One region of the Cryptosporangium sp. NPDC048952 genome, then DNA from elsewhere that is predicted to be linked to it. Evidence: riboswitches for the same ligand, from Rfam matches in the RefSeq annotation. Region 1 holds a riboswitch; the other holds the start of a gene.
What was found. Region 1 has a riboswitch for cyclic di-AMP ahead of ACGFY5_RS02720 (transglycosylase family protein). Riboswitches for the same ligand answer to the same signal wherever they lie in the genome.
Positions count from the first base shown of each region.

Region 2: another riboswitch for cyclic di-AMP. It lies ahead of ACGFY5_RS37185 (C40 family peptidase); the one in region 1 lies ahead of ACGFY5_RS02720 (transglycosylase family protein).

Region 1 covers NZ_JBICTY010000001.1:581,787-596,206, forward strand. Annotated here, with positions in the region: gene ACGFY5_RS02680 (helicase-associated domain-containing protein) at 1-371, shown strand, start outside; gene ACGFY5_RS02685 (PadR family transcriptional regulator) at 434-985, shown strand; gene ACGFY5_RS02690 (ABC transporter ATP-binding protein) at 982-1,734, shown strand; gene ACGFY5_RS02695 (FtsX-like permease family protein) at 1,738-3,147, shown strand; gene ACGFY5_RS02700 (maleylpyruvate isomerase N-terminal domain-containing protein) at 3,162-4,007, opposite strand; gene ACGFY5_RS02705 (PadR family transcriptional regulator) at 4,079-4,729, shown strand; gene ACGFY5_RS02710 (AAA domain-containing protein) at 4,922-10,777, shown strand; gene ACGFY5_RS02715 (MarR family winged helix-turn-helix transcriptional regulator) at 10,774-11,220, opposite strand; gene ACGFY5_RS02720 (transglycosylase family protein) at 11,401-12,285, opposite strand; cyclic di-AMP (ydaO/yuaA leader) riboswitch at 12,287-12,453, opposite strand; gene ACGFY5_RS02725 (glycoside hydrolase family 6 protein) at 12,734-14,230, shown strand; gene ACGFY5_RS02730 (MBL fold metallo-hydrolase) at 14,253-14,420, shown strand, end outside.
Region 2 covers NZ_JBICTY010000008.1:70,189-84,608, reverse strand. Annotated here, with positions in the region: gene ACGFY5_RS37220 (inositol-3-phosphate synthase) at 1-608, shown strand, start outside; gene ACGFY5_RS37215 (GNAT family N-acetyltransferase) at 670-1,239, opposite strand; gene ACGFY5_RS37210 (NUDIX hydrolase) at 1,206-1,691, opposite strand; gene ACGFY5_RS37205 (MFS transporter) at 1,765-3,120, shown strand; gene ACGFY5_RS37200 (CCA tRNA nucleotidyltransferase) at 3,033-4,493, opposite strand; gene ACGFY5_RS37195 (NUDIX hydrolase) at 4,559-5,179, shown strand; gene murJ (murein biosynthesis integral membrane protein MurJ) at 5,176-7,071, shown strand; cyclic di-AMP (ydaO/yuaA leader) riboswitch at 7,433-7,624, shown strand; gene ACGFY5_RS37185 (C40 family peptidase) at 7,706-8,449, shown strand; gene ACGFY5_RS37180 (protein kinase family protein) at 8,750-10,165, shown strand; gene sigM (RNA polymerase sigma factor SigM) at 10,165-10,752, shown strand; gene ACGFY5_RS37170 (hypothetical protein) at 10,749-11,621, shown strand; gene trxB (thioredoxin-disulfide reductase) at 11,708-12,646, shown strand; gene trxA (thioredoxin) at 12,675-13,001, shown strand; gene ACGFY5_RS37155 (N-acetylmuramoyl-L-alanine amidase) at 13,294-14,420, shown strand, end outside.

The sequences.
Region 1 (14,420 bases):
ACGCCGCTGCGGATCCGGCCGCGCGAAGGGCCGCCGCGCGCGGGAGCGCCGCGCGGGAGAGCGCTGATCCGTGGGTGGGTGCTCCGCGCACGGCGGCCGAGGCGCGGGCGGACCTCGCGGCCCGCCACCCCGACCTCGTCGTGTCCCGCCAAACCGACACCCTGACCCCGCACGAACGCGAAATCCTCCTCGACGCCATCGAGACCGGCGCCGCGATCCGCATCGACTACGTCAGCGCAACCGGCCGAAACACGTCCCGCGTGATCGAAAAAGCCGAGCTCACCGGCGACGCGGTGATCGCCTGGTGCCACCTGCGAACCGCCGAGCGCATGTTCGTCCTGTCGAGGATCCAGGGCGTCGAGCCCGCCTGAGCCCCACACTATTCACTGAGTAACTAGTTGACGCCGCTATTCACTCAGTGAATAGTAGAGCCGTGTCCACGCCACAGGTCCTGCTCGCGCTCCTGGCAACAGGAGCCCGGCACGGCTACGACCTCAAGCACGCCTACGACGCCCGCTTCCCGAAGGCGCGCCCGCTCGCGTTCGGGCAGGTCTACTCCACCCTGGAGCGCCTGACCCGCGACGGCCTCGCCAGCGAAGCGGGCGTCGAACGCGTCGACGGCCCCGACCGCACCGTCTTCGCGATCACCGACGCCGGCCGCGAGTCGCTACGCAACTGGCTCGACGTCGTCGAGCCCCCTGCCCCGCACGTCACGAACGCGCTCTTCATGAAAGTCGTCGCTGCGCTCCTGGTCGACGAGGCGCCCGGCGCAGAGGGCGGCCTCGCTGTCACCTACCTGCGCGCACAGCGTCGGGCACACCTCGCGCGGATGCGCGACTTCACGGCGGTGAAAACCGCCGACGGCACCTCGGTCGGCGAGGTACTCGCCGCCGACTACGCGCTGGCCCATCTCGACGCGGACCTGCGCTGGATCGATCTGACCCTGTCTCGGATGACGGCGCTGCGCCAGGAGGTACTCGCATGACCACGAACGTCCTCACCGGCACCGATCTCGAGCTGGCCTACGGCAAGACGCCGGCGTTGCGAGGTGCCTCCTGTGCCGTGCGGGCGGGTGAGATCGTCGCGATCACCGGCCCGTCCGGGTCCGGGAAGTCGTCGCTCCTGCTCTGCCTGGCCGGCGTCCTGGTTCCGGACGCCGGCAGTGTGATCTACAACGGCAGCGGCACCTACGACGGTCGGCGCATCGACCAGCTCTCGGAGGGCGACCGCTCCCGGCTGCGCCGCACCGAGCTGGGCGTCCTGTTCCAGTTCGGACAGCTGGTGCCCGAACTCCCGATCGCGGAGAACGTCGCACTCCCGCTGTTGCTCTCCGGCGCCCGCCGGAAGGCGGCGCTGGCAACGGCGACGGAGTGGCTCGACCGATTTGGCGTCGCCGACCTGGCGGCCCGGTACCCCGGCGAGGTCTCTGGCGGTCAGCGGCAGCGGGCCGCGGTGGCCCGCGCCCTGGTCACCAACCCCCGGGTGCTCTTCGCCGACGAACCGACCGGTGCGCTCGACTCGCTCGCCGGCGAACAGCTGCTCACCCAGCTGACGCGGGTGGCCAGGGAAAACGGCACCGCGGTGCTGATCGTCACGCACGAGGCCCAGGTGGCGGCGTACGCCCAGCGCGAGATCGCGCTCTGGGACGGCGCCGTCGTCGACGACGGCCTGACCGACGACGACGTTCCGCAGCCCGTCGCCACGTTCGACGACCCAGACACCAGGGAGGGCTGACCCGTGCGACTTCCCGTGTTGCTCCGCCTTGCCGTCACCGGCAGCCGGCTCGACGGTTTCCGCATCGCGCTGACCACGTTCGGCGCGGTGTTGGCGACGCTCCTGCTCCTGTCCGCGGCCAGCGTCCTCGCGATCGAGGGCGACGCCGACTACACCAACGGCCTGCTCGCTCAACCCGGCCTGCGCCCCGGTGTCGTCGCGGCGCTGATGCTGCTCGGCATCCCGGTGCTGTTCTTCGTCGGGCAGTGCGTCCGGGTGGGTGCCCCGGCCCGGGACCGGCGGCTCGCCGAGTACCGGATGGCCGGTGCGACGCCCGGTCAGGCCATCAAGCTGGCCGCCACCGAGACCGGCGTGTCCGCCGCGGTCGGCATGGTGATCGGTCTCGCGGTGTTCCTGATCGGTCGCGTCGTGCTCGACCGGGCCGATCCGCCGCGTCCACTGCCGACCGACGTGCTCCCGGCCTGGTGGGCGTTTCTCCTGGTGGTCGTCGCGGTTCCGCTGGGCGGCGCGCTGGTGGCCGCGTTGGCGCTGCGTCGCAGCACGCTCAGCGCGTTCGGCGTCGTGCGGAACCGGCCGGCCCGGGCGCCGAAGATCGCGCCCGCGGTGATGTTCTTCGGTGGCGCCGTCGCGCTGGTGATCCTGGTCTCGACGTCCCGCTACCTCGACGGTGGCGCGGCGTGGTGGGCCGCGATGCTCGCGTTCCTGCTGCTCGTCGTGACGCTGCTCGGGCTGGTGCTGGGTGGTGCGGCGCTCTCCGCGATGATCGGCGGCCGGGTCGCGGCCCGGGCCAAGAGCCCTGCGCTGCTGCTCGCCGGGCGTCGGCTGGTGGCCGATCCGTGGGCGGCGAGCCGTACGCTGCCCACCGTGCTCGCAGCGGTCGTGATTGGCGCGGGTGCGATCTCGATGCGTGCGGCGGGGGCCGCGGACCAGGCCGCGCAGAGCAGGCTGTACGGCTCCGACGCGGGCCCGGTGGACCCGTTCTACGACCGGGCTTTCGCGCTCGCTCAGCTCGCGGTCTGGGTAGCCGTCGTGGTGGCGGCAGGTGGGCTGCTGGTCGCCACTGCAGAACAGATCCTGGAGCGACGTCGGACGCTGGCTGCGCTCAGCGCCCAGGGCACACCGACCGGGGTGCTGGCCAGGGCGCTGCTCTGGCAGACCGCGTTGCCGCTGGTGCCGGGGGTGGTGCTGGCGACAGCTGTCGGGGCGGTCGTGGTGCGGGCCCTGTACGCGTCGAGTTCGTACACGCAGGACGTCGACGGGCGCCAGGTCACCGTCCACCTGGAGAACCTGACGCCCTGGGCCGGGCTGGTCGTGCTCACGCTCGGCACGGTGCTCGTGACGATGGCGGTCTGTGCTCTCGGTCTGCTCCTGCTGCGGCGCGCGACAGCTGTCGACGAGCTCCGCGCCACCTAGAAGGACCTGCCCATCTAGAAGGACCGCAGGGCCTGGCTCAAGGCGACCGCTTCGGGGGTGGTCGGCGCGGTGCGGCGGAAGAACGTCGTGAGCGCACCGACCGGGTCGTCGGTGGAGGCCGTGGCGGCGAGCGCCTGCTCGCCGCCCGGCTTCAGCCAGGGGGCGAAGATCGGTGGGCCGCCGTCCGGGCCCGGGAGACTGGTGCCCGCGAGCACCAGCGCCGCCTCGTCGGGTGGGATCACCCACTCGGTGTCGGTGGCTTCGGCCAGGTCGCGGCCGTGGATCAGGATCTCGGCGAGGATCACGGAGCTGACCGGCGTCACCGTGGCGCGGGTGCCGCCGTGGAAGCGGAAGCTCATCTCCGAGGGGAACGCGCGGAGCACCGCGAAGCCGGCCGGACCGTCCTGGTCGAGCAGCTCGGCGAGCACCGTCAGGTCGCGCTCCGGCGTCTCCGCCAGGACCGTCGCGTTGAGCGCGGCTGTCTCCGCCGGCGACGCACTCCGCCGCCGGTCGCCCAGCGCGCGCCGATACACGGTCAGTACATGAGCCACCAACTCGCCCACCGTCCACTCCGGCGTAGCCGCCACCCGCCGGCCCGCCAACCCGGGGTCCAGTTCCCGCACCAGCGCGACGAGCCGCGCGTGCGCACGAGGCAGCGCGCTCTCGATCTCCTGACGGAGATCGACAGCACGCGCGCCCCGCGCGGCGGGGCCATCTGCCGCGCCGCGCGCGGCGGGGCCATCTGCCGCGCCGCGCGCGGCGGGGCCATCTGCCGCGCCCCGCGCGGCGGGGCCATCTGCCGCGCCCCGCGCGGCGGGGATCTCTTCGCTGCCGACGGCGGCGGAATTGTCAGTGGGCATGTCGGCCTCCCGATGCTCCAGGGTTGAGTAGGGGCAGCGTCTACTCAACTCTGGAGTAGTGTCAAGCTCCGATGCCTACCGAACCCACCACCAGCTCCTACGCGCTGCTCGGCCTGCTCGCGATCCACCCCTGGACCGCGTACGACCTCACCCGCCAGGCAAAACGCAGCATGCGGCTGTTCTGGCCGCGCAGCGAGGCTCACATCTACGGCGAGGTGAAACGCCTGGTCGGCTGGGGCTACGCCACTGCTTCCACCGAGCGCACCGGCAACCGTGAACGCACCGCGTACGCGATCACCCCCGCGGGCCGCGACGCCCTCCGCACCTGGCTCGCGACCCCTCCCGCCGGGCCACAGCTGGAGATCGAGGGCCTGCTCCGCCTCCTCCTCGCCGACCAGGGGGACAAGTCCGATGCGCTCCGAGCCGTGCGCACCACCCGCGACGCGGTCACCACCAGCTACGGCATCGGCATCGAGCAGATGCGCGCCTATGTGGAGGGCGACGGCCCGTTTCCGGACCGTGTGCACCTGGTCGCCCTCCTCGCCCGCTTCTACGCCGACTTCGCCGAGGCGATGCTCGACTGGTGCGACGTCGCGGAGGCCGAGATCGACGCCTGGCCGGACGTCCGCGGCGTCGGACTGACCGAACCCACCCGCCACGCGCTCGAGGAGGCGATCGCCCGGTACGACCGCCGTGCGCACCGTGCGCGTCAGATGACGTAAATTCTCGCTCGTCGCAAGGACACGAACTCTGGTTGTGCACTCCATCCAGCGTTGGTCAGTCAGGTGGCCAGCGAGACCTCATCCGGCCGGATGAGGAAGCGCCGGACCCCTGCCGTCCGGACGGGGTTCACCGGTACGGTCGGCCGGAGGCCGGTGGGGGATCGAGAGGCGCTAGTGACGGCGGTGTTTCCTGTGGCGGCGGCGATCGGCCGGGTCGAGGCGTTGCGTAGTCGGGTATCCCGTTTTTCCGACTACCTATCTGCCGTTCGTGCGCTCTCTGCTCGCCCGGCGAGAACCCTCGAGGCTGCCGAGTCGGCCGTCTGGCATTCGGCGTTACCCGCCGGCAAGCCCGGCTGCTGGATGGCCGGCTCCCCGACGTCGGCAGAAGAACAAGAGCAACCCCGCGCCGACGAGTGCTGGCTGGAACTGCGCCGGCCGCCGCGGCCGCGGCCGCCGGACCTCCCGGCCGTCGTGCGGTCGCTCCTGGACGGGCCGGTCGACGACCCCCGCCGGGAACCAGTGCTGCGCGAGGGCTGGCGCGAGATCGCCGTCCAACGCGACGCGGACCTCGATCTGGACGCCGTGGAACCGGCCGTCGACGAGTGGCTGCAGCGACTCTGGCGCCCCTGGGCGGACACCGCAGCCGAGGCCGATGCCGTCCGCAGCGCCTACTCCCGGCTGATGGAGCTGCGTCAGGCCGCCGTCCGGCTGGAGGCCTCGCACGAGCTCGTCTGGGGCTTCGGCGTGTTCACCGGCGTCATTGGTGACGTGTCGATCGAGGATCCGCTGCTGGCGGCGCCGATCGGCATCGAGGTCGACGCGGAGAGCGGCGCGCTGACCGTCGTACCCACCGGCGAGCTGCGGTTGCAGACCGACGCGTTCGAGGCGCTGCCCGACGCGCCCGGCGCCCGCCTGCACGACCTGGCCGGGCCCGGGGGAGCGGTGACGCTCGACCCGTGGGAGCAGTCCGGCCGCACCGAGTTCTATCGGTCGGCGCTGCGTCGGCTGGGGTTACCGCCGCGGGTGGTCCGCGAGGGCGCCGAGGTCGAGGAACCGCACGTCCGCGACACCGGCGCGATCCTGCTGCGCCCGCGCCGCACCGCGCTCTCCGGCTTCCTCGCCGACTTCGGCGCCGCACTCGCCGCCGGACACGTCCCGTCGGGATCGCTGGCGGCGCTGCTGGCGGACGACCCGTCGACGCTCGACCTGCCCGACGACCCGTCGGAGCAGTGGCAGCCGATCGGCGAACGCCTGCTGTTCCCGCTGCCGGCCAACCTCGAGCAGGAGACCATCGCGCGGCGACTGGCCCGCCAGCGGATGGTCGCCGTTCAGGGGCCGCCCGGAACCGGCAAGACCCACACGATCGCGAACCTGATCTGCCACCTGGTGGCCCACGGGCGGCGCGTGCTGGTCGTGTCGCACCGCGACGAGCCGCTCGCCGAGGTGCGCGACAAGCTGCCCCCGGCGCTGCGCCCGCTGGCGATCAGCGTGATGGGTTCCAGCGCGAAGCAACTCGGTCAGCTGGAGATCGCGGTGCGCCAGCTGCAGGCCGAGGCCGGTGCGCTCGACCAGGACGTGGCGGCCGAAGCCGTCGACGAGCTGTGGGCCGCGCTCGACACAGCCGAACAGGACCTCTCCGCGAAATACCACGCGCTGCGCGCGGTCGCCGACCGTGAGGGCGGCACGTTCCTGCTCGACGGTGTCGAGGCGACAGCGGTCGAGGTCGCGGAGTGGCTGTGGGCCAACGAGTCGCGGCTGGCTTTCGTACCGGACACGATCGACCCGAACACGCCGTTCCCGCTCACCGACGCCGAGCTCGCCGAACTCACCGAGCTCACCAACACCTACCGCCCCGAAGACCTGGTCGACGCCCAGCGTCGCCTGCCGGAGCGCGAGTCGCTGCCGGACGGCAACCGGCTGGCCCGCGCCGACGAGCACGCGGAGTCCCTGCGTCAGCGCGTCAATGCGCTCGCGTCGCGGGGCGTCGACCTCGCCGCCGTGCGCAACGTCGGCCGCCCGCCGGTCGCCGCGCTGGCCGACGAGATCTGGCGCATCGCGCACCGCGCCCGCAGCTACCAGCCCTGGCAGTTACGGCTGGCCGGTCGGCTGGCCGTCTCGCCGGCGTGGCGCGAGACCTGCCAGGCCGAGGTCGCCGGGTGTTCGGAGATGCTCACCGAAACCGCCCGCTGGCGCAGCGTCCTCGCCGGCCGGGCCGTGCAGATCCCCGACGAGTTCTGGGCCGATCCCCGCCAGCTGCGGGCCGACCTCGACATGCTGCGGATCCGCCTGGTGGAAGCGCGCGGCGTCAGCCGGCTGATCCACCGGCGGTTGGCCCAGGTCAGGGACGACATCCGGGTCGACGGTGCACCGCTGCGCACCGTGGACGACGTGGACGCCGCACTGGCGACCGTGCGCCTGGACTGGGCCCGGCGGCGGCTCACCGAACGCTGGAACCACTTCGTCGCCGAGCTGGACGGCCCGCAGGCGCCGGACGATCCCAGCACGGTCGAGGTGATCAGCGGCTACCTGCGCGAGGTCGGCGACGTCGTCGACATCGGACTGCGGTACTGGCCGACGCTGCGCGACCGGCTGGCCGTGTTCCTGCGTGCCGGTACCCCGGGTGAGGCCGACTGGGCCGACCCCAACGCGCTGGCCGGCGTGGCCGGGCGGGCCGCCGAACTCGTCGCCGTGTTCGAGAGTGACGAAGCCGAGCGGGAGGGCATCCAGGTCCGCGCCGTCCTCGACGAGGCGCTGCTCGACGCGAACGCGTCCCCGCTCTGGCGGGAGCTCGACCGGTCCTGGGCCGTCGGCGACTACGCGGCCTGGGAAGCAGCGCTGGCCGATGCCGATCGGCTGCGTGCCGCCGGCCCGGCGATGCAGCGCTGGCAGGAACTGCACGCCGGCCTTTCGACGATTGCGCCGCTCTGGGCCAGCCGCATCGCGCTGGAGGGCGACCTGCCCGACCCGACGGTCAGCCAGCAGGCCTGGAACTGGCGGCGCGCCGACACCTGGCTGCGCATCGTCATCGGCGTCGAGGACACCGGTGCGCTCGGACGGCAGGCCGACGCGCTGCGCGACCAGGCCCGTGAACTGGTCGGCGAGCTCGCGACCCGGTCGGCCTGGCTGGCCGCCGCCCGCCGGATGGACGACCGGGCCCGCGACGCACTGGCCGGATGGGCGTCGGCGCTGCGCAAGGTCGGTAAGGGCTCCGGACGCCGGGCCGCGGGCTGGACCGCGCTGGCCCAGCAGCACATGCGTGAGGCAGTGTCCGCGGTGCCGGTGTGGGTGATGTCGGTCGAGCGTGCGCTGCAGCAGTTCACCGGTGGTACGACGCCGTTCGACGTCGTGATCGTCGACGAGGCGAGCCAGTGCGGACTGCTCTCGATGCCCGTGTTGTCGCTGGGTACGCGCGCTGTCGTCGTCGGTGACGATCGGCAGATCGGGCCGTACGCGATCGGCCTGGCCCACGACGACGTCGCCCGGCTCGGCCAGGAGCACCTCGGGGACCTACCGTCCTGGCCGTTGTTCGACGTCACGACGAGTCTCTACGACCACGCGGTGCGGCGGTCGCCCGAGCCGCTGATGCTCACCGAGCACTTCCGGTGCGTGCCGGAGATCATCTCGTTCTCCAGCGACCAGTGGTACGACGGCACGGTGCAGCCGCTGCGTGCCGACCGCGGACGGCTCGATCCGGTGCGGGTGGTGCGGGTTCCCGGTGCGCGGGAGCGGCGGGACCGGTACGGCGAGGTCAACCTCGCCGAGGCCGACGCGCTGGTGGCGACGATTTCACGGCTGGCCGCCGACCCCGATTACGCCGGCTTGACGTTCGGCGTCGTCAGTCTGCTGGCGAGCAGTGGGCAGGCGCAGTACATCAACGAGCAGTTGGTGCGGCACCTGGGTGAGCAGGAGATGGCCCGGCGTTCGTTGAAGGTCGGGGACTCCTACACGTTCCAGGGCGCCGAGCGGGACGTGATGTTCATCAGCCTCGTGGTGTCCGACCGCGACGATCATCGGGCTGCGTTCACGGGCGCGGACCATCACCGGCGGGTGAACGTGGCCGCGTCGCGGGCCAAGGATCAGATGTGGGTGTTCCACTCGGTTGGTCCGGAGAACCTGCATCCGGACGACGCTCGGGGCGCGTTGTTGCGGTACTGCGCGGCGCCGCGGTTGGGGTTGGCCGCGCTGGCGGCGGAGCCGGTGCCCGACGAGACGCTGTACGCGGCGTGCGAGTCGGAGCTCGAGCGGTCGGTGTTGCGGGAGCTCCTGAACATCGGGGTGCGGCCCGCGGTGCAGTATCCGATCGGGCGGCACCGGGTCGACTTCGTGATCCCGACTGCCGACGGTCGGCGGCTCGCGATCGAGTGCGACCACGGGCGGTACCGCGGTGCCGCGCGGTGGGCGGAGGAGATGCGTCGCCAGGCCGTGTTGGAGCGGGTCGGCGGGTGCGTGTTCTGGCGGGTGCGCGGGACGTTGTTCGCGCGGGATCCCGATGCCGCGTTGGCCGGCTTGTGGCCGTTGATGGACGAGCTCGGGTTGTTGCCCGAGGAGTACCGGGAGTATTTGTTGCCTCCGGTCGCGGAGGCGCCCGAGTTCTCGGTTGATCTCGTCGCGGACGCCGAGGACGAGGTCTCGGAGTGGGTCGAGGACTCCGCGTGGGACGAGTCCGGGGAGTGGGTGGAGGAGGTTCCGGAGGAGCCGGTTGCCGCTGCTCCGGCCGGGTTGACCGATCTCACCGTGGTGTTGCCGTTCGTGCGGTTGCCGGAGGACGAGGAGGCCTCGGACGAGGCCGAGGAGCGGTGGGGTGGGGATGCTCCGACCGTGATCCGGTTGGAGGACCTGACCGACGCCGCGTCCGAACCGCCCGCGAACCCGTGGGTCGGCGACGCCCCAACGATTCCGACGGTCGAGTCCCTCCCCGAAGACCACCCCGCCCGCCATCTCCCAGGCCTCCAACCCCGCCCCGTCCCGGTCTCCCCGGCACCGCCCGAGCCGGTCTCCCCGGCGCCCGAGCCGGTCTCCCCGGCGCCGACCTACTCCGCGCCCGAGCCGGTGTCGCCGGCGGCGCCGGTGGCGCCTGTTGCGCCGGTCACGGCGCAGCTCGTTCCGCACCCCGCTCAGCGGGTGCGCCAGATGGCCCAGCAGGCCCAGTCCGCGTCCCAGCCGACGCCCGCCGAGCCCCAGCCAGCGCCCTACGACCTGCGCCCCGAGCCCCAGGCGGAGCCCCAGTCCGCGCCGTACGACCTGAACCCCGAGGGGCCGCAGCCCGCGCCGTACGACTTGAACCCCGAGGAGTCCCAGCCCGCGCCGTACGACTTGAACCCCGAGGAGTCCCAGCCCGCGCCGTACGACGTGCATTCCGAGCCCCGGGCGGAGCCACAGCCCGCGCCGTATGACGTGCATTCCGAGCCGCAGGCGGACCTACAGCCCGCGCCGTACGACCTGCGGCCGGAGCCGCAGGAGCGGGCTGCGGCCAACGCGGCGCGGCCGGAGCAGTACGACGTGCGGCCCGATGCGGCGCAGGCGCAGCAGGTGTCCCCGGCGCCGGAGATGGCTGCGCCGCAGCATGGGCTGCCCGCGGTGGCGCCCACCTCCCCGGGCGGCTCCCCGGTCAGCTGGTGGAACCAGGCCCCGGGCACCCCGACCCACGACCCCCGCTCCACGGAAGCAACTCGCCCCCTCCCGGTGGTGGAACCACAACCCACCAACTACCAGGAGGTAGGCGCCATCCGCGTGGACGAAGCACGCGCCGCCCTCCAGGCCTACCGCTCGGGAGTAGACACCCCGGTGCAGTCCGGCGGCAAGATCGTCGGCTGGGCGTGCTTTTACCCCGACGACTCGATCGAAGCCCTCCGCAACCGCGCCAACGTCGAGGTCATGCGCCAGGAAGAGGCCCTCACCGAAACCGCCGGCTGGCTCACCAACCCCGAAGCCACCGCGATCGTCGCGGCCGCCGAACAACGCCGCGACGTCCCCGTCGTCGACCCGAAGTACGGCGAGGTGGGCCTCGTCCGCTTCACCCCGGACGCCCTCACGCTCCTGAGGCGCTAACCCCCCAACAGCACGAGCAACCGATGCAACGCCGGCAGCGCGGCGGCGAGCGCATCGACGTCGGCCTGATCGAGCTGATCAGCCGCGGAGATCGCGATCCGCCGCCGCCGGTCGGTGTAACCGTCGATCAGATCGGCAGCATCCGCCGTCAGCGTGAGCCGCACCGCACGCCGGTTCCCCGGATCGGGAGACCTGTCCAGGTACCCACCCGCCGTGAGATCCCCGACCAGCGTGCTGACCGTGTTCGGAGCCGTCCCCAACGCCGCAGCGACCGCCTTGACCCCGATCCCGGGCTGCGCGTGCACCACGCGTAAGACTTCCATCTGGGCGGCGGGAAGCGGTTCGTCCGGCTGGTCACTCCGGGCCGCTCGGCGCAACGTCCGATGTAGCCGACCGAGCAGCGCACTCAACTCGTCGGCGACCGCTCCAGGGGTGGCCGCCATGGCACTCCTTTGTGGTCACGTGGCCTGCGAGAAGGGAATGATCGCGGGACTTCGGGCAAACCCGCAGTCGTCCGTTCAGACCGGATCCCCCGCCGACCGGATCCCCCGCGGGAGACGCCGGAAGCGCCAGGGAGTCCCGGTCCGTGACGGACCGGGACTCCCTGTGCAGGGCGAATCGCTCTATCCGATGAGGATCCTCTCCCCGGGGTGGATGACGTCCGGGTCGGCGCCGATCGCTTCGCGGTTCTTCTCGTAGATCGCCAACCAGTTGACCTTGTAGGTCGTGGCGATCGTCGCCAGGCTGTCGCCCGGCCGTACGAGGTAGCTCAGGACGCGTGGTGCGGCGACCGCTGGACGCTGGTCACGGGTGAACTGGCGCTGTGGAACGAAGTCGAGCACTTCCACCGGGCGGACGGCCACGGCGTGGGCCGTGCCCTTCTTCGGTACCGCCAGTGCGGTGTAGCGGTGCTGCTTCGACGTCCGGTGCGACCGGTTCTCGGTCGGCCGGCTCTGCCAGGACTTCTTACCGGACCAGCGGTAGCTCTTGGACCGCTCGGACCGGTAGCCGGTGTGCTCGCCAGAGGCCTTCTTGGTGTAGCTCTGACGCTTGTAACTGCGGCTGGCCTGCTGGGACCAACCCCGGCTCTTCGAGTAGCCCTTCCGACCGCAGGTCGGCCAGGCGCCGATCCCTTGGCCGCGGAGGACCTTTCTCGCCACGGTGATCTGCTGCGACCGACTGGCCTGGTGGGCGCTACCGGCATACTGCCGCCCTCCGTAGGCCCGCCATGTCGACGGGCTGAACTGCAGTCCGCCGTGGTAGCCGTTCCCGGTGCTGATGTTCCATCGACCACCGGACTCGCACTGCGCAATCGCATCCCAGTTCACGTCCGCGTGGGCCGGTGAGGCACCGATTACCAGCGGTGTGATTCCCGCGAGTCCGGTGACCACGGCGAGTGCCAGGCCCCGTCCGAGCGGGCTCAGGCGCCGAGGCGCCCTGTGCCGTCCACCCGCACGAGGCGAGCTTTCGGCGCTGAGCTGGGTGGGATGGGAAGACTCCTTAGACATATCCGACCCTCTCCACGCCTACGAGGTGAGCTGTCGGGTTCGGGCTGAGATGGCCCGGCCACGCGTGAGTGGCTTCACCCCAAGACGTCAACTTCGACGCCAGACGTCGAACTGCGACGCCGGAAAGTGGTTCCCCCGCTCCTGCCCGAGGTTCAGAGTCCTCGTCGCCCGGGGCAGGATTCGGCGTAGCCGGGCGCGAGGTCCGCGGTGAACGGACGAAAACGACAGAACCATAAAATCGGACGAATGCCAAGTTACCGTGCCGTGATAGGCGAAAGATTTCGTATCTGGCCATTAAGGTCGTGGCAGTCGTATTAGGTTCAGTCCGAATCGGTCGTGTAACTCTTCGAGGTCGGTTCACTTCTCCCAGTGAGGATCCCTTAATACCTCACTAAGTGACGCGTGTGGCTCTGGGCGTGAGTTGTTTGCGCCGGTCAAGATAGGCGCCATGACCGACGCTCCACGTGCCGGCCTGCTCTCCAAGGCCGGTCTCCGCGCCGGCCCGTACCTCGCTCGGCATCGCCGTGAACGTGCGAACGGCCGAGCACGCACCGCAACAGTCGGCGCCGCTGCGCTCGGCTCGATCGTGGTGATCGGTGGTACCAGCCTGGTCGCCGCAAACGCCACGTCCGATCCCGACCATTCCTGCACGGCCGCGTACACCGTGTTGCGCTCGTGGTCGACGGGCTTCTCCGCCGAAGTCGCAGTGCAGAACACCGGCGAGGACGCGGTCAAGAACTGGAACGTCAACTGGTCTTTCAAGAGCGGCCAAGCCGTCGTGAAGGGCTGGGAGGGCGGCGACTGGAAGCAGGAAGACGGTCTGGTGACCGTCGGCGCCAACGAGGACAGCGTCCGCTTGGAGCCGGGCAAGACGTTGACGCTGCGGTTCAGCGGCTGGCATCCGCAGGGCGAGGCGCCCGAGGCGTCGGACTTCGCGCTGAACGGCGTCGAGTGTGGCGTCGACGAGCAGGACGACGACAAGAAGGAACGGCCGACGGAGAGCGCTTCGCCGGAGGAGTCGTCGATCGCGCTGCCCCCGGGCTTACCGGGACGGCCGGTCCCGTCGCCCTCGAAGAAGCCGCCGACGTCCGGACCGCTCGGATCGCTGTTCGTGGACACCGAAGGCCAGGCGGTCGAGTGGGTCCAGGAGAACTCCGGCGACCCGCGCGCCGCGGTGATCCGCGACCGCATCGCCGAGCAGCCGCAGGCGCACTGGCTCGCCGCGAACAACCCCGGCGAGGTGGGCAGCGACGTCCGCAGCTACGCCAGGAAGGCGCACTCGCGGGGCAAGGTGCCGGTGCTGGTGGCCTACAACATGACCAACCGTGACTGCGGCGGTGCGAGCGCCGGTGGCGCCGACAGCGCCGACGGCTACCGCACCTGGATCAGCAACTTCGCGAGCGGGCTGGGGTCCGGTTCGTCGATCATCGTGCTGGAGCCCGACGCGCTCGGTCACCTGACCACCTGCCTCTCGTCGGATCAACAGCAGGAGCGGCTCGACCTGCTCCGCTACGCGGCCAAGACGATCAAGCAGGCCAGCCCGAAGGCCCGCGTCTACTACGACGTCGGGCACTCCGCGTGGATCGCCGCCGGCGAGGCCGCGGACCGGGCCCGGCGCGCCGGTGCCGCCGACTACGGCGACGGCGTCGCGCTCAACACGTCGAACTACAACACCAACAGCCAGGAAGTCGCGTACGGCAAGCGGGTGTTGTCGGCGCTCGGCCGCGGACAGATGGTCATCGACACGTCGCGTAACGGCGCCGGACCGGCCGGTGGCGAGTGGTGCGACCCGGCGGGCCGCAAGCTCGGCAAGTACCCGACGACGGCCACCGGGGACGCCAAGGTCGCCGCGTTCCTCTGGGTGAAGCGTCCCGGCGAGTCGGACGGGTGCAGCGGGCAGGCGGGGCAGTTCATCCCGGACACGGCCTACGACCTCAGCTCCTGACCAGCGCGGTACCGTGTAAGCGGTGCTTCCCACGATGTATTTCCTCGGCCACTCCACCGTGCTGGTGGAGACAGAGGGCGTCCGTGTGCTCACCGACCCCGTGCTGCTGCCCCGGGTGGCGAACGTGCTGCGCCGGGCCGCCGCGCCGCTCGATCCGGCGCTCCACGCCGACGTCGACGCGGTCTGTATC
Region 2 (14,420 bases), on a different contig from region 1:
TCGTCAACGCGCTGCCGGTGTTCATCGCCTCCGACCCGGAGTGGGCGCAGAAGTTCACCGACGCTGGCGTGCCGATCGTCGGCGACGACATCAAGTCGCAGGTCGGCGCCACCATCACCCACCGCGTGATGGCGAAGCTGTTCGAGGACCGCGGCGTCGAGCTGCTGCGCACGTACCAGCTCAACTTCGGCGGCAACATGGACTTCATGAACATGCTGGAGCGCAAGCGCCTCCAGTCGAAGAAGATCTCCAAGACCCAGTCGGTCACCTCGCAGATCCCGCACGAGATGGAGAAGGCCGACGTTCACATCGGCCCGTCCGACTACGTGCCGTGGCTCGACGACCGCAAGTGGGCCTACGTCCGCCTCGAGGGCAAGGCCTTCGGTGACGTTCCGCTGAACCTGGAGTACAAGCTCGAGGTCTGGGACTCCCCGAACTCGGCCGGCGTCATCATCGACGCCGTCCGCGCGGCGAAGATCGCCAAGGACCGCGGCATCGGTGGCCCGATCAACTCGGTGTCGTCGTACCTGATGAAGTCGCCGCCGGAGCAGTACTCCGACGACGAGGCGCACGCCGCCGTCGAAGCGTTCATCAAGGGCGACCTGTAGTTGTCGATCGAGCCCGCGCGCCGAAGGGCGCGCGGGCTCGATCCGTTCTGACGTGGAGCCGTCAGCGTTGTTCTGGGCGGGCCGTGTTCAGAGACATCAGTACCTGGTCGTATCGGAACATCCCGAACGCGACGAAACCCCGGCGCCGGCCGTACTCGGTGAAGCCGAGCCGCTCGTAGAGCCGGATCGCCCCGGTGTTGTCACCACGGACGTCGAGGGTCAGCGTCTCGATCCCGGCCCGGCGGGCGGACTCCGTCAGCAGGCTGGTCAACCCCCGCCCGATCCCGGCACCGCGGGCTCCCGGCGCGACGAACACCTTCTCGATGTCGGCGTTCACCCGCAGCGTCGGCCGCGCGTAACGGCGCCAGTAGCCGAAGCCGAGCACGGAGCCACCTGCTCCGCCGGCCAGCACGCCGATCGCGTCCCCCACCCGTACGGCGTCGACGACGTCGGTGAGCCATTCGTCGAACTCGAAGCGGCTCGGCACGGCGGGCCACCCGATCGCGCCGCCCGCGGCCACCACCCCGACGACGACGCTATACAGGTTCGCCGCCGTCCGCTCCGGCAGCGAGCCCGTGACCTGCGCGTAGGTCGCGCTCAGTCCGGCAGGTAACCGCTGCGGCTTCGCCATAGTTCCACGTGGAACGGAGCATCCGCCTGGTGCCGAACCGGCCACCACCGGTCGAGCACCCGCTCGGTGAGCGGGCCGAGTTCGCCCTCGCCGAGCGACCGGGGATCCATCCACCTCACCTCGACGATCCCGTCGTCCAGCTGCGGCACCGGCTCCACGTCCGGGTTCACGAGCGTGCCCAGGTAGAAGGCACCGAGGACGACAGTGCCCGTGTGCAGCCGGTAGGAAGCATAGGTACTGATCAGCCGATCCACCGCCACCTCGACGCCGGCTTCTTCGCGGGCCTCGCGCACGGCCGCGGCCTCGAGCGTCTCGCCTGCCTCCTGACCGCCGCCGGGGACTTCCCAGCGGACCCCGGTCCGACGCTCCTGCCTGATCATCAGTAGTCGGTCGGAACGGAGAACAAGGACCGCGGCACCAGCTGTGGTGCGGGTCGGGGCAATGGGTGACACACCGGCCACTAAGCCTCCTTGGAGCAGTGCCGTTCATGGTAGTTCCACGAGAGACGCCCGTACCCTGGGCGCCGTGAATGGCGCGTGGCGCGAACTCGCAGGGTTGCTGCGACGGCAGGACTTCCGACGGTTGTTCGGCGTCCGGCTCGCCGGACAGTTCGGCGACGGCGTGTTCCAGGCGGCTCTGGCCGGCTCGGTGCTCTTCAATCCCGACCGGCAGACCGACCCCGTCGCGATCGCGCTCGGCTTCGCGGTGCTGCTACTCCCCTACTCCGCGCTGGGCCCGTTCACCGGCATCCTGCTCGACCGGTACCCCCGGCGGAACGTGCTGCTGTGGGCCAACGTGGTCCGCGCCGGCGTCCTGGTCGGCGTCGCGGGTGTGCTGTGGGCTGGCGGCCGCACCTGGCCGTTCCTGCTGCTGGCGCTCCTCGCGGTGGCGGTCAACCGGTTCATTCTGGGCGGGCTGTCGGCGGGCCTCCCCCACGTCGCCCACGACCGTGAACTGGTCACCGCGAACGCGCTCACGCCCACCGCCGGCACGGTCGTGCTGACGATCGGTGTCGGCGTCGCGGTGCTCCTGCGCCGCCTGGTCGACTCCGGTGACATCGGCTACGCGGTGATCGTCCTGGTGGCCGCCGCCACCTATCTACTCTCCGGCGTGCTCGCCGGCCGGTTCCCCCACCGCGCGCTGGGACCGGACCGCGACGACCCGACCGCGCGGCTGGACACGATCGGGTCGGTCGTCGCCGGGATGGTCGCCGGGGCACGGCACCTCGGCGAGCGCCGGGCCGCCGGGTACGGCCTGCTCACCGTCGGCCTGGGTCGAGTGGCGTTCGGCATCACGACGATGGCGCTGCTCCTGCTCTACCGGAACACGCTCGAGAGCACCGGCCCGTTTCTCGACGGCGACACCGGCCTCGGACAGGTCGTGCTCGCGACCGGCTTCGGCGCGTTCCTGGCCGCGGTGGTGACGCCCGGTGCGGTCCGGCGCGTCTCGCGGCGTACCTGGATGGTCGCGCTGCTCGTCGTCGCCGCGGTGGCTTGGCCGGTCATTGTGGCGGTGCCGCGGACGCCCGCCGTCGTAGCGATCGCTGTCGTCACCGGGCTGGCCGGCCAGGGCATCAAGATCCTCGTCGACGCCGGCGTGCAGTCCGAGGTCGAAGACGAGTTCCGCGGCCGGGTCTTCGCGCTCTACGACATGCTCTTCAACGTCTGCGTCGTCAGTGGGCTGTTGATCGGCGCGTTCGGGCTGCCGGACTCCGGCCGGTCGTGGCCGGTGTTCCTCGGCGTGGCCGTCGGGCACCTGCTGCTGGCCATGTGGGTGGCCCGCTGGACCACCCGCTATGGCTGGTTCCGGGTCTCCGTGGAAACGCCGTTCTCGGCGGCCCAGCGGAAGAGCTCGGCCTCGGCGTCCTCGCGGGAGAGCTGACCCCGGTCGAGGCGCACCTCCTTGAGGTGCTTCCACGCCTTGCCGACGAGCGGACCCGGTGCAATGTCGAGCAGCTCCATGATCGCGTTGCCGTCCAGGTCGGGACGGATCCGCGCCAGGTCCTCCTCGGCCGCCAACCGCTCGATGCGCTCCTCGAGCGTGTCGTAGGAGCGGGCCAGCGCCGCGGCCCGCCGCTTGTTCCTGGTGGTGCAGTCGGACCGGACCAGGCGGTGCAGCCGCGGCAGCAGGTCACCGGCGTCGGTGACGTACCGGCGCACGGCCGAGTCGGTCCACTCGCCCCGCCCGTACCCGTGGAACCGCAGGTGCAGGAAGACCAGCGTCGCGACCTGCTCGGTGACGTCCTTCGCGAAGCGCAGCGCCTTCATCCGGCGACGCGTCATCTTCGCCCCGACCACCTCGTGGTGGTGGAAGCTGACCCCGCCCTCCGACTGGATCTCCCGGGTGGCCGGCTTGCCGATGTCGTGCAGGAGCGCGGCCATCCGCAGCACGAAGTCCGGCCCGTCCGGCTCCAGGTCGATCGCCTGCTGCAGCACGGTGAGCGTGTGCTCGTAGACGTCCTTGTGCTGGGCGTGCTCGTCGATCTCCATGCGCATGTTCGGCAGCTCGGGCAGCACGTGCGCGGCCAGGCCGGTGTCGACCAGCAGCCGCAGGCCCGTGACCGGGTCCGCTCCGAGGATCAGCTTGGTCAGCTCGTCCCGCACCCGCTCCGCGGTGATGCGGGTGATCTGGTCCGCCATCGCGGTCATCGCCGTCACTACCTCAGGAGCAACTGCGAACTTCAATTGCGACGCGAAGCGAGCCGCACGCAGCATGCGCAGCGGATCGTCGGCGAACGAGTCCTCGGGAGCGCCAGGGGTACGGATGAGCCCGGCGGCCAGGTCGTCGAGACCACCGTGCAGGTCGACGAACCGGTGGTCCGGCAGGCCGACGGCCATCGCGTTGACCGAGAAGTCACGCCGCACCAGGTCGTCGGCGAGCGACTCGCCGTACCGCACGACCGGGTTCCGGCTCTGCCGGTCGTAGGCCTCGGCGCGATAGGTGGTGATCTCCAGCCGGAGACCGTGCCGCGCGGCGCCGACGGTGCCGAACTCGATCCCCGTGGTCCACGTGGCTTCGGCCCAGCCGGCGAGTAGTTCGAGCACCCGGTCGGGGCGGGCGTCGGTGCAGAAGTCGAGGTCGTCCCCGAGCCTGCCGAGCAGAGCGTCCCGGACCGAACCGCCGACGAGGTAGAGCTCGTGGCCCGCCGCCTGGAAGCGACGACCGAGGTCGTCGGCTACCGGGGAGACCCGGAGCAGTTCGGCGACGGCGCTCTTCTGAGCGGCGGTCAGGGAAGTAGGTGCAATAGGAGACACAGTAAGACCAGTATCGGAAGAAGGTTCGGGGGTTCGCGCTGAACCTTATCTATTAGGGGCCGTCGGTGACGCGACGCCAATCTCTTTACGGAGCGCAGACCGCTTTACCACATCTGCGCGGGGCCCGTGCGACGGCGGTGCTGGTCACGAGCCGGTCCCTGGACGGCCTCACGGCGTTTACCCGGCACGAGCGCTATCGTCGCCTCATGGCCCGCCGAAGCTCCCCGCGTCGGCCCGGGGGTCCCGGGCGGCTGCGACGGGTCGAAGAGGTCTCCGCAGGTGGTCTCGTCGTCCAAGGTGACGGCACCCACCTGGAGGGTGCGCTGATCGGAAAGCTCGACCGCCGGGGCCGTCTGCTCTGGTCGCTGCCCAAGGGGCACGTCGAGGCCGGCGAGACGCTCGAGCAGACCGCCGCCCGTGAAGTCGCCGAAGAGACGGGCATCGTCGGAGACGTACTGGCGGCACTCGGTACGGTCGACTACTGGTTCGTGTTCGAGGGCCGTCGCATCCACAAGACCGTGCATCATTTCCTCCTGGATGCGGTGGCCGGAGTGCTCTCCGACGCCGACGTGGAGGTGACCGAGGTGGCATGGGTCCCGCTGCGCGAGATCCCGGAAAGGCTGGCTTACCCGGACGAGCGGAAGCTCATCGCCCGGGTGCCCGACCTGCTCGAGCGACCGGCGTGAGGGAATCGGAGCCGGCCGACCGCGATCCGGGTCGCCAGCGACCGCGAACGGTTGGGACCGGGCCGGAGTCGGCCGACTTCGACCTGCGTCGACCGCGCTCGAACCTCTACGACCCCGACTCGACAGTCGTGCTCCCCACCCAGACGCCCGGCGACGAACCAACGGCGGTCCTCCCGACGATCGCCGAGTCGACGGTCACGCAGCCCGGCGGGCCGCTGCCCGCCGGCGCCACCGAGCCCACGGTGCCACTGACGCCGCCGATCCCGCCGAACTCAACCGGAGCGCCGCAGAGTGTCGCTCGGTCGAGTGGCGTCATGGCGCTGTTCAGCCTGGTGTCGCGCGCCACGGGCTTCCTGCGCACCGCGGTCATCGGGGCCGCGATCGGCGGCGGCCTGGTCGGCAACGCCTACCAGGTCTCGAACACGCTCCCGAACATGCTGTACGAGTTCCTGCTCGGCGGCATCCTGACGAGCGTCGTCGTCCCCCTGCTCGTCACCGCACGCAAACGCGACGCCGACGGCGGCGAAGCGTTCACCCACCGGCTGCTCACCGCGGCCGCGCTGCTGCTGGCCGCCGCAACCGTGGTCGCGCTGGCCGCCGCTCCCCTGCTGACCGCGTTCTTCGCGAACTCGAACTCGACGTCGGCCAGTCGGCAGCTCACGACGACGCTGGCCTATCTCCTCCTGCCGGAGATCTTCTTCTACGGCCTGTCCGCGCTGCTGGGCGCCGTCCTGAACACGCGGAACCAGTTCGCCGCTCCGGCGTGGGCCCCGATCCTCAACAACGTGACGGTGATCGTCACCGCCGCGGTGTTCTTCCTTCTCCCCGGCCCGGCGACGCTCACCCCCCAGACGATCACCGGCGCCCAGGTCGCGGTGCTCGGCATCGGAACGACGCTCGGCATCGTGCTCCAGTCGTTCGCGCTGTGGCCGGCGCTGCGCAAGGTGGGCTTCCGCTGGAAGTGGCGGTTCGACCTGCGTGGTGCGGGGCTGGGGGAGGCCGGACGGCTGGGCGCGTGGATGTTCGTCTACGTCGGCGTCAGCCAGCTCGGCCTGCTGCCGGTGATCAAGATCGCGAACTACGCCGGCGACCGCGGCGGACCCGGCCCGCTGATCCACAACAACGCGTTCCTGATGTTCATGATGGTCCACGGCATCGTCGCGGTGAGCATCCTCACCGCGCTGCTGCCCCGGATGAGCGCGGCCGCGGCCGACCGCAATTTCCCCGAGGTCACCCGCAACCTCTCGCTGGGCACCCGGCTTTCGTCGGTGGTGCTGGTGCCGGCAACGGCCGCATACCTGGTGTTGGGCATCCCGCTCACCGTCACGGTCTTCCAGTGGGGTGAGTTCACTCACGAGCAGGCGATCTCCACCGGCTACGCCACGATGGCGGCCGCGATCGGCCTGGTGCCGTTCGCGATCAGCCAGATGCAGATCTTCGCGTTCTACGCGCTGCGCGACACAAAGACGCCGGCGCTGATCAACCTGCCGGTCGTCGTCGCGAAGATCGTCTTCGACCTCGGCGTCTTCTTCTGGGCGGACAACGACTGGGTCGTCGTCGGCCTGCAGTGCGGCAACACCGTGTCCTACATCGTCGCGGTGCTGGTGTCCGGCCACTTCCTCAAGCGTCGGCTGGGAAGCCTCGACACGGCCGCCTCGGTCCGGACGATCACCCGGCTAGGAATCGCCGCGGCGATCGCTGGATTCGTCGCCTGGGGCGTCGCATACGGCCTCCAGGCGGCGCTGGGCATCGGAAAGCTCGGCGCGCTCGTCTCGCTCGCCGTCGGCGGTCTGGTGCTCATCGGCGTCTACGCCGTGGCGGCGCTCCGGTTGCGCGTCCCCGAGGTGGTCGAGGTCGCGAACACCGTCAAGCGTCGCCTGCCCGGCCGCTGAGTTTCAAACACGCACGGTTATCCACATTCCTCAATGTCTAACGTGACGAAGCCCACGCCGCAGGTACGGTCGTTTCACCGTGAAGAACCGCCACTACGCCAAGTGACGAGTCAACCGATTAGTCGGGTTCACTTTTCCAACCCGCAACACGCTCCACACCTCTATGTCACTGTCCCGCGACGCGCCGCACTTGTCCCGCGCGGTGCGTGAAATCGGTGTGAAGTAGTACTAAATTTGCAAATTGACTGTGACGCACGTCGCAAAGCACTGGCAACTCCCACGAGGCGCAGGTTCAGTTCTTCGCGGCAACTGATGCGGCAGCCAAGCCGCGCACACCGCAGGATTCGCACGCCGAGCCCTGTCCACGAAACCGCGGTGTCCCGACGAGTAGCCAACTGAATGGACAGGAGCGGGGGACCCACACGCACGTGGGGTCGCCGGAAAAAAATTCCGGCGCGATCCCTTGGGGTGAAGACGCGCAGAGCGCGACCGGGCACTACACCTTCCCGCCCGAACCCGACAGCTAACTCCGCAGGCGTGCACGGAAGGACTTTCCTTGCATACGGTGCATTCCCATCGGCGTGCCCTGCCCGCAAAACAGTACGATCGTTCCGCGTTCACTGCACAAAGCGGGATGAGTGCGCGTAAAGCGACGCTACGAACCACCGCGATTGCCGGTGTCGTTGCCGGCGCGCTCGGCGTAGGACTGGTCGGCGTCACTGCCTCTCCGGCAGCAGCCGCCGTGCCGGCCGCCGCGAAACTCTCGGGCGCCACATCCGTCACCAGCGGAGCGAAGACCACGCTCCACGCGATCGCCACGGTGAACGGCGCACCAGCCGCCTACAAGTCCATCTCGCTGCAGTACCAGTCCAGCCAGGGCTGGCGGACCGTCAGCACGAAGAAGGCACGCCCGTCCGGTCAGATCGAGTGGACGGTGACGATCGGCGGCAGCTCCAACTGGCGTGCGCTGCTCTTCGTCAACGGGACGCAGAAGACGCTGTCGCCCAACCACCACGTCGTCGCCAAGTCCAACGGGAACGCGGTCGTCCAGGCCGCGGCCCGGCAGGCGGGCAAGCCGTACGTCTTCGGTGCGGCCGGTCCGAACTCCTTCGACTGCTCGGGCCTGACCCGGTACGTCTACAAGCAGTTCGGCAAGTCGCTGCCGCACAGCGCGACCCAGCAGGCGCGCTACGGCAAGTCGGTCGGCAAGGGCGCCAAGAAGCCGGGCGACCTGATCCTGTTCGGTAGCGGCAGCTACTACTCCCACGCCGGGATCTACGCCGGCGGGAACTACATGTGGGACGCCTCGACCGCGGGTCAGCCCGTGGCGAAGCGGAAGATCTGGAGCAACACCTACGTGGTTCGCCGCCTGGTTTGATCCGCAAGCATCAAGTAGGGAAAGCCCGCGCTCCGGCGCGGGCTTTCCTCACTATTTCTCATCCGGCGCTCATCCGTCCCACAAAAACTGCTGTGAACTGCCGCGACACTCACTCGACGAGCGTGGGCCGCGCGGGTGGAGGATGTGCGTCGCCGCGATACTTTGTGACGCGGAACCATTCACTGCCAAGCTTCCGGTGGCGTCCGACGCGCCGGAACAGGCAGGATGGACCTGTCCCCAGTAGCCGCCGCACGGCCTACCCTGAGGGGCGGAGCGGTAGATACTGCGGGAGGGCGGGTTGTGACACAGGTCGGCGCGCCCGTTCAGGGTGAAGTGCTGGCGGGCCGGTACCGGCTCGAAGAGGCGCTGTACGCCGATGCGGCCAGCGGGCACGCGCTCTGGCGGGGTACGGACAATCTGCTCAACCGGACGGTCTCGATCGAGCTCCGGGTCCCGGGTGGGCCCGCCGCCGAGCAGATGATCGCCGAAGCGGTCGCGGCCGGACGCATCGTCCATCCGTCGGTGATCGGCGTCTACGACGCGGTCGACGAGGGGCCACGCGCCTACGTCGTCCGCGAGTGGGTGCACGGACAGACGCTGTACGACACGCTCGCCAACGGGCCTCTGCATCCCGCTCGTGCCGCCGGTCTGGTGCGCAGCACCGCGGACGCACTCGCGGGCATCCACGCCACCGGCCACGCGCACGGCAACCTCACGCCGTCCACCGTCCTGATCGGTAACGACGACGAGGTCACCCTCGTCGATCTGCACCTGGGCGGTCCCGGTCAGCAGCCGGGCGACATCCGCGCGCTGGGTGGCCTGCTCTATGCCGGGCTCACCGGCCAGTGGCCAGACGTCCTGCCGCCGCACCGCACCGGCCTGCCCGACGCAACCCGCGTCGACGGGCGGATGTGCTCCCCGAGGCAGATCAGGGCCGGCATCCCCGGTTACCTCGACGCGCTGACGATGGATCTGCTCGATCCGGCCGTCCCGCCGCCCACCGCCGCCGATCTGGCGAGCGAACTGCGTCGCTACGACGTCGCGGATCCGGCGCTGAGCGCGCTGGCCGTGCTCGCACCCGAACCGGCCACCAGCGGTCCGCGGTGGACGCGACTCGGCGTGCTCGTCGTCGGCGTGCTCGTCGTTCTCGGCGTCATCATCGGTGTCGCCGCGCTGGGCCTGCCCAACTTCGGCGGCGGCGGCGACGCGAGCCCGTCTGGGAAGCCCAGCGCGTCCGCGTCGGCCCAGCAGGGTGGCGGGGGACCGGTGAAGGTGGTCCGGGCGACGTTCATCGACGGCCCCGGCGGCGACTTCGCGGAGGACAAGAACGTCGACAACGCGGTCGACGGTAGCCCCGGCACCGCCTGGAAGACCGATCAGTACAAGAGCCCGAAGCTCGGCCAGTTCAAACCGGGTCTCGGTCTGATCCTCGACCTCGGCGGTGAGAAGAGCGTCTCCAGCGTCACGATCGCGTTCGACCACCCGGGAGCGACGTTCGAGCTGCGCGCCGGCACCGAGCAGCCGTCGTCGCAGCCGAGTGACATCGGTCCGTACAAGGTGATCAGCCCGTCGCAGACGGCCTCGGCCGCGAGCACGACGATCAAGCTCGACAAGGCGGTCAGCACGCCGTTCCTCGTCGTCTGGATCACCGACACCGGCACGAACTCGGACGGGAAGTACCAGGTCGCGATCTCCGAGATCACCGTCAAGGGCTGATGGAGCCGGTTGACGACCGTGCGCTCCTGCGGGCGCACGTCGGCGGTGATCCCGACGCGTTCGCCGAGCTGGTCCGCCGGCACCGCGACCGGCTGTGGGCGGTGTCACTCCGGACGATCGGCAACAGCGAGGACGCCGCCGACGCCCTGCAGGACGCACTGCTGTCGGCGTACCGCTCGGCGGCGTCCTACCGCGGTGACGCGGCCGTCACCACCTGGCTCCACCGCATCGTCGTCAACTCGTGCCTCGACCGGATTCGCCGCCGACAGGCGCGGCCCACGGTGCCGCTGCCGGAGGACGACGGTCGCGCTCCCGCGGCGCCCAGCGACCCGATCGCGGCCCGGGAGACCGCCCTGGACGTCCAGGCGGCGCTGGCCGAGCTCCCGGTGGAGCAACGCGTCGCACTGATTCTGGTCGACATCCAGGGGCATCCCGTCGCGGACGTGGCAGAGATGCTCGACGTCGCGGTAGGCACGGTGAAGAGCCGATGTGCGCGGGGGAGGGCCCGTCTGGCCGTAATGCTCGGCCATCTTCGGAACCCCGATGCCCGGAATGACGTCGAATCGACGGAAGGAGGTACCCGGTGACACCGTCTGAACTCGATCAGCTCGCGGACTACGCCGAAGGCCTCCTCGACGGCACGCCCGACGGCGAGGCCGTGGCCGCGCGGATCGCCACCGATCAGGAGTGGTCCGACGCCTACCGTCAGCTCACCGCCGTGCTGCCGGGCATCTCCGCCGATCTGGCGGCCCTCCCGGATGTGCCGATGCCTGTACATGTCGCGGCGCGGCTGGACCGGGCTCTGGTGGCCACCGACCCGGCGGAGGAAGAACCTGCGACGTCCTGGAAGGCGCCGGAGCCGGACGAGCTCAGCCGGCTGCGGGTCGAGAAGGCCGCCAGGGATCGTGCTGCGCGTCGCTGGCGGGTCGCCGGGGGATGGGTCGCCGCCGCAGCGGTGGTCGGGGCGCTCTGCATCGGCGTCGGCCAGTTGGCCACCTCGAGCGGCGACAACGGCGACGATTCGGCGGCGTCCTCGGCGAAGGAGTCCGAGAGCGAGGTGCTCAGCGCGCCGGCCGCTCCGCCGAGCACACGGGTCTCCGGCGTCATCTACTCCACCGCAGAGCTCGGTCGGCAGGCCCGCGCGCTGCTCGGTACACCGGTACCGGCTGCGAGCGGAGCCCCCTCGGTGCCGGCCGACCGCCAGGTCGCCGCGGTGCCGACGGCCCTGCGGCGCCTCACGATCCCGGCCGAGCTCCAGAACTGCCTCACCGCGCTCGGCGTCGCCGGGGCGCCGCTGGCTGTCGACTACGCCACGCTGGACGGGACGCCCGCGATCGTGGTGGTCGCGCCGGAGCCCGACCCCGACCGCCTCGACGTCGTCGCCGCGGGAGCCAACTGCGGAGCGGGCGGCAACTCCGACGAGCGCGCACGCGTCAGCGTGAACCGCGAAGGGTGACCTCGGGCACCCTCACCACCGCGGGAATGTCGGCACCTACCATGGCGTTTGCGTGACTGTCAGCGGAGATAGCCCTGGAGGAAGACGTGGGTAGCGAAGAGATCCGGAACGTGATCATCATCGGGTCCGGTCCGGCGGGCTACACCGCAGCCGTCTACACGGCCCGGGCTTCGCTCAAGCCGCTCGTGTTCGAGGGCGTCCAGTCCGGTGGCGCGTTGATGACGACCACCGAGGTGGAGAACTTCCCCGGCTTCCCCGGCGGGATCGACGGCCCGGATCTGATGGACAACATGCGCAAGCAGGCCGAGGCCTTCGGCGCGGAGCTGGTGACCGACGACGTCACCGAGGTCGACCTCTCCGGTCCGGTGAAGATCGTCAAGGTGGGCGACCGCGAGTACAAGGCGCGCGCGGTGATCCTCGCGACCGGCTCGGCCTGGCGTCGCCTCGGTGTTCCCGGCGAGAACGACCTGCTCGGCCATGGCGTGTCGTCGTGTGCGACCTGTGACGGGTTCTTCTTCCGCAACAAGAAGATCGCCGTCATCGGTGGTGGCGACTCCGCGATGGAGGAGGCCACCTTCCTGACCCGCTTCGGCGACACCGTGACGATCGTGCACCGGCGTGACGAGTTCCGCGCCAGCCAGATCATGGTCGACCGGGCGAAGGCGAACGAGAAGATCGACTTCCGCCTCAACAACGTCCCCACCGAGATCCTCGGCGAGGGCGGCAAGGTGGTCGGCGTCCGCCTCAAGGACACGGTCACCGGTGAGGAGTCGGTGCTCGACGCCGAGGGTGTCTTCATCGCGATCGGCCACGACCCGCGCAGCGCGCTGTTCAAGGACGAGGTCGCGATGGACGCCGAAGGTTACGTGAAGGTGGAGGCTCCGAGCAGCCGCACCAACGTGCCCGGTGTGTTCGCCTGTGGCGACCTCGTCGACCACACCTACCGCCAGGCCATCACCGCGGCCGGCACGGGCTGTGTGGCGGCTCTCGACGCCGAGCACTACGTCGCCGCTCTCACCGAGTAATCAGTTTCGCCCCGAGTAAGGAGACATCATGGGCGCCAACACCAAGGCCGTCACCGACGCCAGCTGGACCGACGACGTCCTGCAGAGCGACAAGCCGGTCGTCGTCGACTTCTGGGCGGAATGGTGCGGGCCGTGCCGCAAGGTTGCGCCCGTGCTGGACGAGATCGCCGGTGAGCTCGGCGACAAGATCCAGATCGTCAAGCTCAACATCGACGAGAACCCGAACACCGCGCGCGACTACGGTGTGATGTCGATCCCGACGATCACCGTTTTCAAGGGTGGCGAGCCGGTCAACTCGATCCTCGGTGCTCAGCCGAAGGGTCAGATCATGAAGATGATCGAGAGCGCGCTCTAAGTAAATGCGCTGCGTGGAGCCCCGGGCCGATGGCTCGGGGCTCCCTTGATGTTTAGCGAATTCGCGCACCGGGCCTTGTCTATGAGACGGTTCGCTCTCGTCGTGCGGAGCTTCGATCAAGGGGCACAAACCCGACACGCGACGCGCCAGAGAACGCTACGGTGCGCTGTCGTGGCCGCGACGCGTTACGGTCGATGATCGCGGCCCCAATACCGGTCCGGAGATCTTCCGGCCGGTTTCCCCCTCGGTTCCCCCGACCGAGGGCCGCGGATGGAAGGAGCGAGCTCACCCCATGCAGTTCATCAAGCGTGGCACTGTCGGACCTGCAGCTGCCGAGGTCAAGTCGACGCTGGTGACCCTGGGGTTGATCGCTGATACCGCCGTTACCGAGCCCGCCGAGGACGTCGTCTTCGACGCCATGTGCGAGCTCGCGCTGCGTGAGTTCCAGCAGTCGCGCGGCTTGGTGGTCGACGGCATCGTCGGCCCGGAGAGCTGGCGCGCGCTCGTGGCGGCGCGCTGGCGCTTGGGCGACCGCGTTCTGAACCGCTCGGTCAGCGAGCCGATGCTCGGCGACGACGTCCGGGAGCTGCAGGAGCGGTTGCTCGAGATGGGCTACGACAACGGCCGCGCGGACGGCATCTTCGGTCAGCGCACCGAGACCGCGCTGCGGGCATTCCAGCGCGAGGTCGGCCTCGCCGCCGACGGCACGGTCGGGCCGCTCACGATGCGCGCACTGCGTCAGCTCGGCCGCAAGGTCGTCGGTGGGCGCCCGCAGCTGCTGCGTGAGTCCGCGATGCTCTACCACGCCGGTCCTGCGCTCTCCGGCAAGCGCGTCGTCATCGACCCGGGGCACGGCGGCGCCGACGTCGGTGTCACCGCCCAGGACGGCATGCTCACCTGGACCGAGTCGCACCTCGTCTACGACCTCGCCAGCCGCCTCGAGGGCCGGTTCTCCGCGATCGGCGTCCGCGCCGACCTCACCCGGGGCCGCGACCACGAGCGCACCGCCTCCGAGCGCGCCGCGCTGGCGAACACCGTCGACGCCGACCTGCTGATCAGCCTCCACGTCGACAGCAACCCGAACCCGCTCGCGAACGGCGTCGCGACCTACCACTTCGGCACCGGATCGGGCGTCAGCTCGACGGTGGGGGAGCGGTTGGCCGGGCTGGTGCAGCGGGAGATCGTCGCCCGCACCGGCATGCTCGACTGCCACACGCACGCGAAGACGTGGGAGATGCTGCGGCTCACCCGGATGCCGGCCGTCCAGGTCGAGCTGGGTTACCTGAGCTCCCCGATGGACCGCCCCCGGCTGATCGACCCGTCGTTCCGCGACACCGTCGCGGAGGCGATCCTGATCGCCGTGCAGCGGGTTTTCCTGCCCACCGAGGCGGACGTGAAGACCGGCTCGCTGGACCTGAC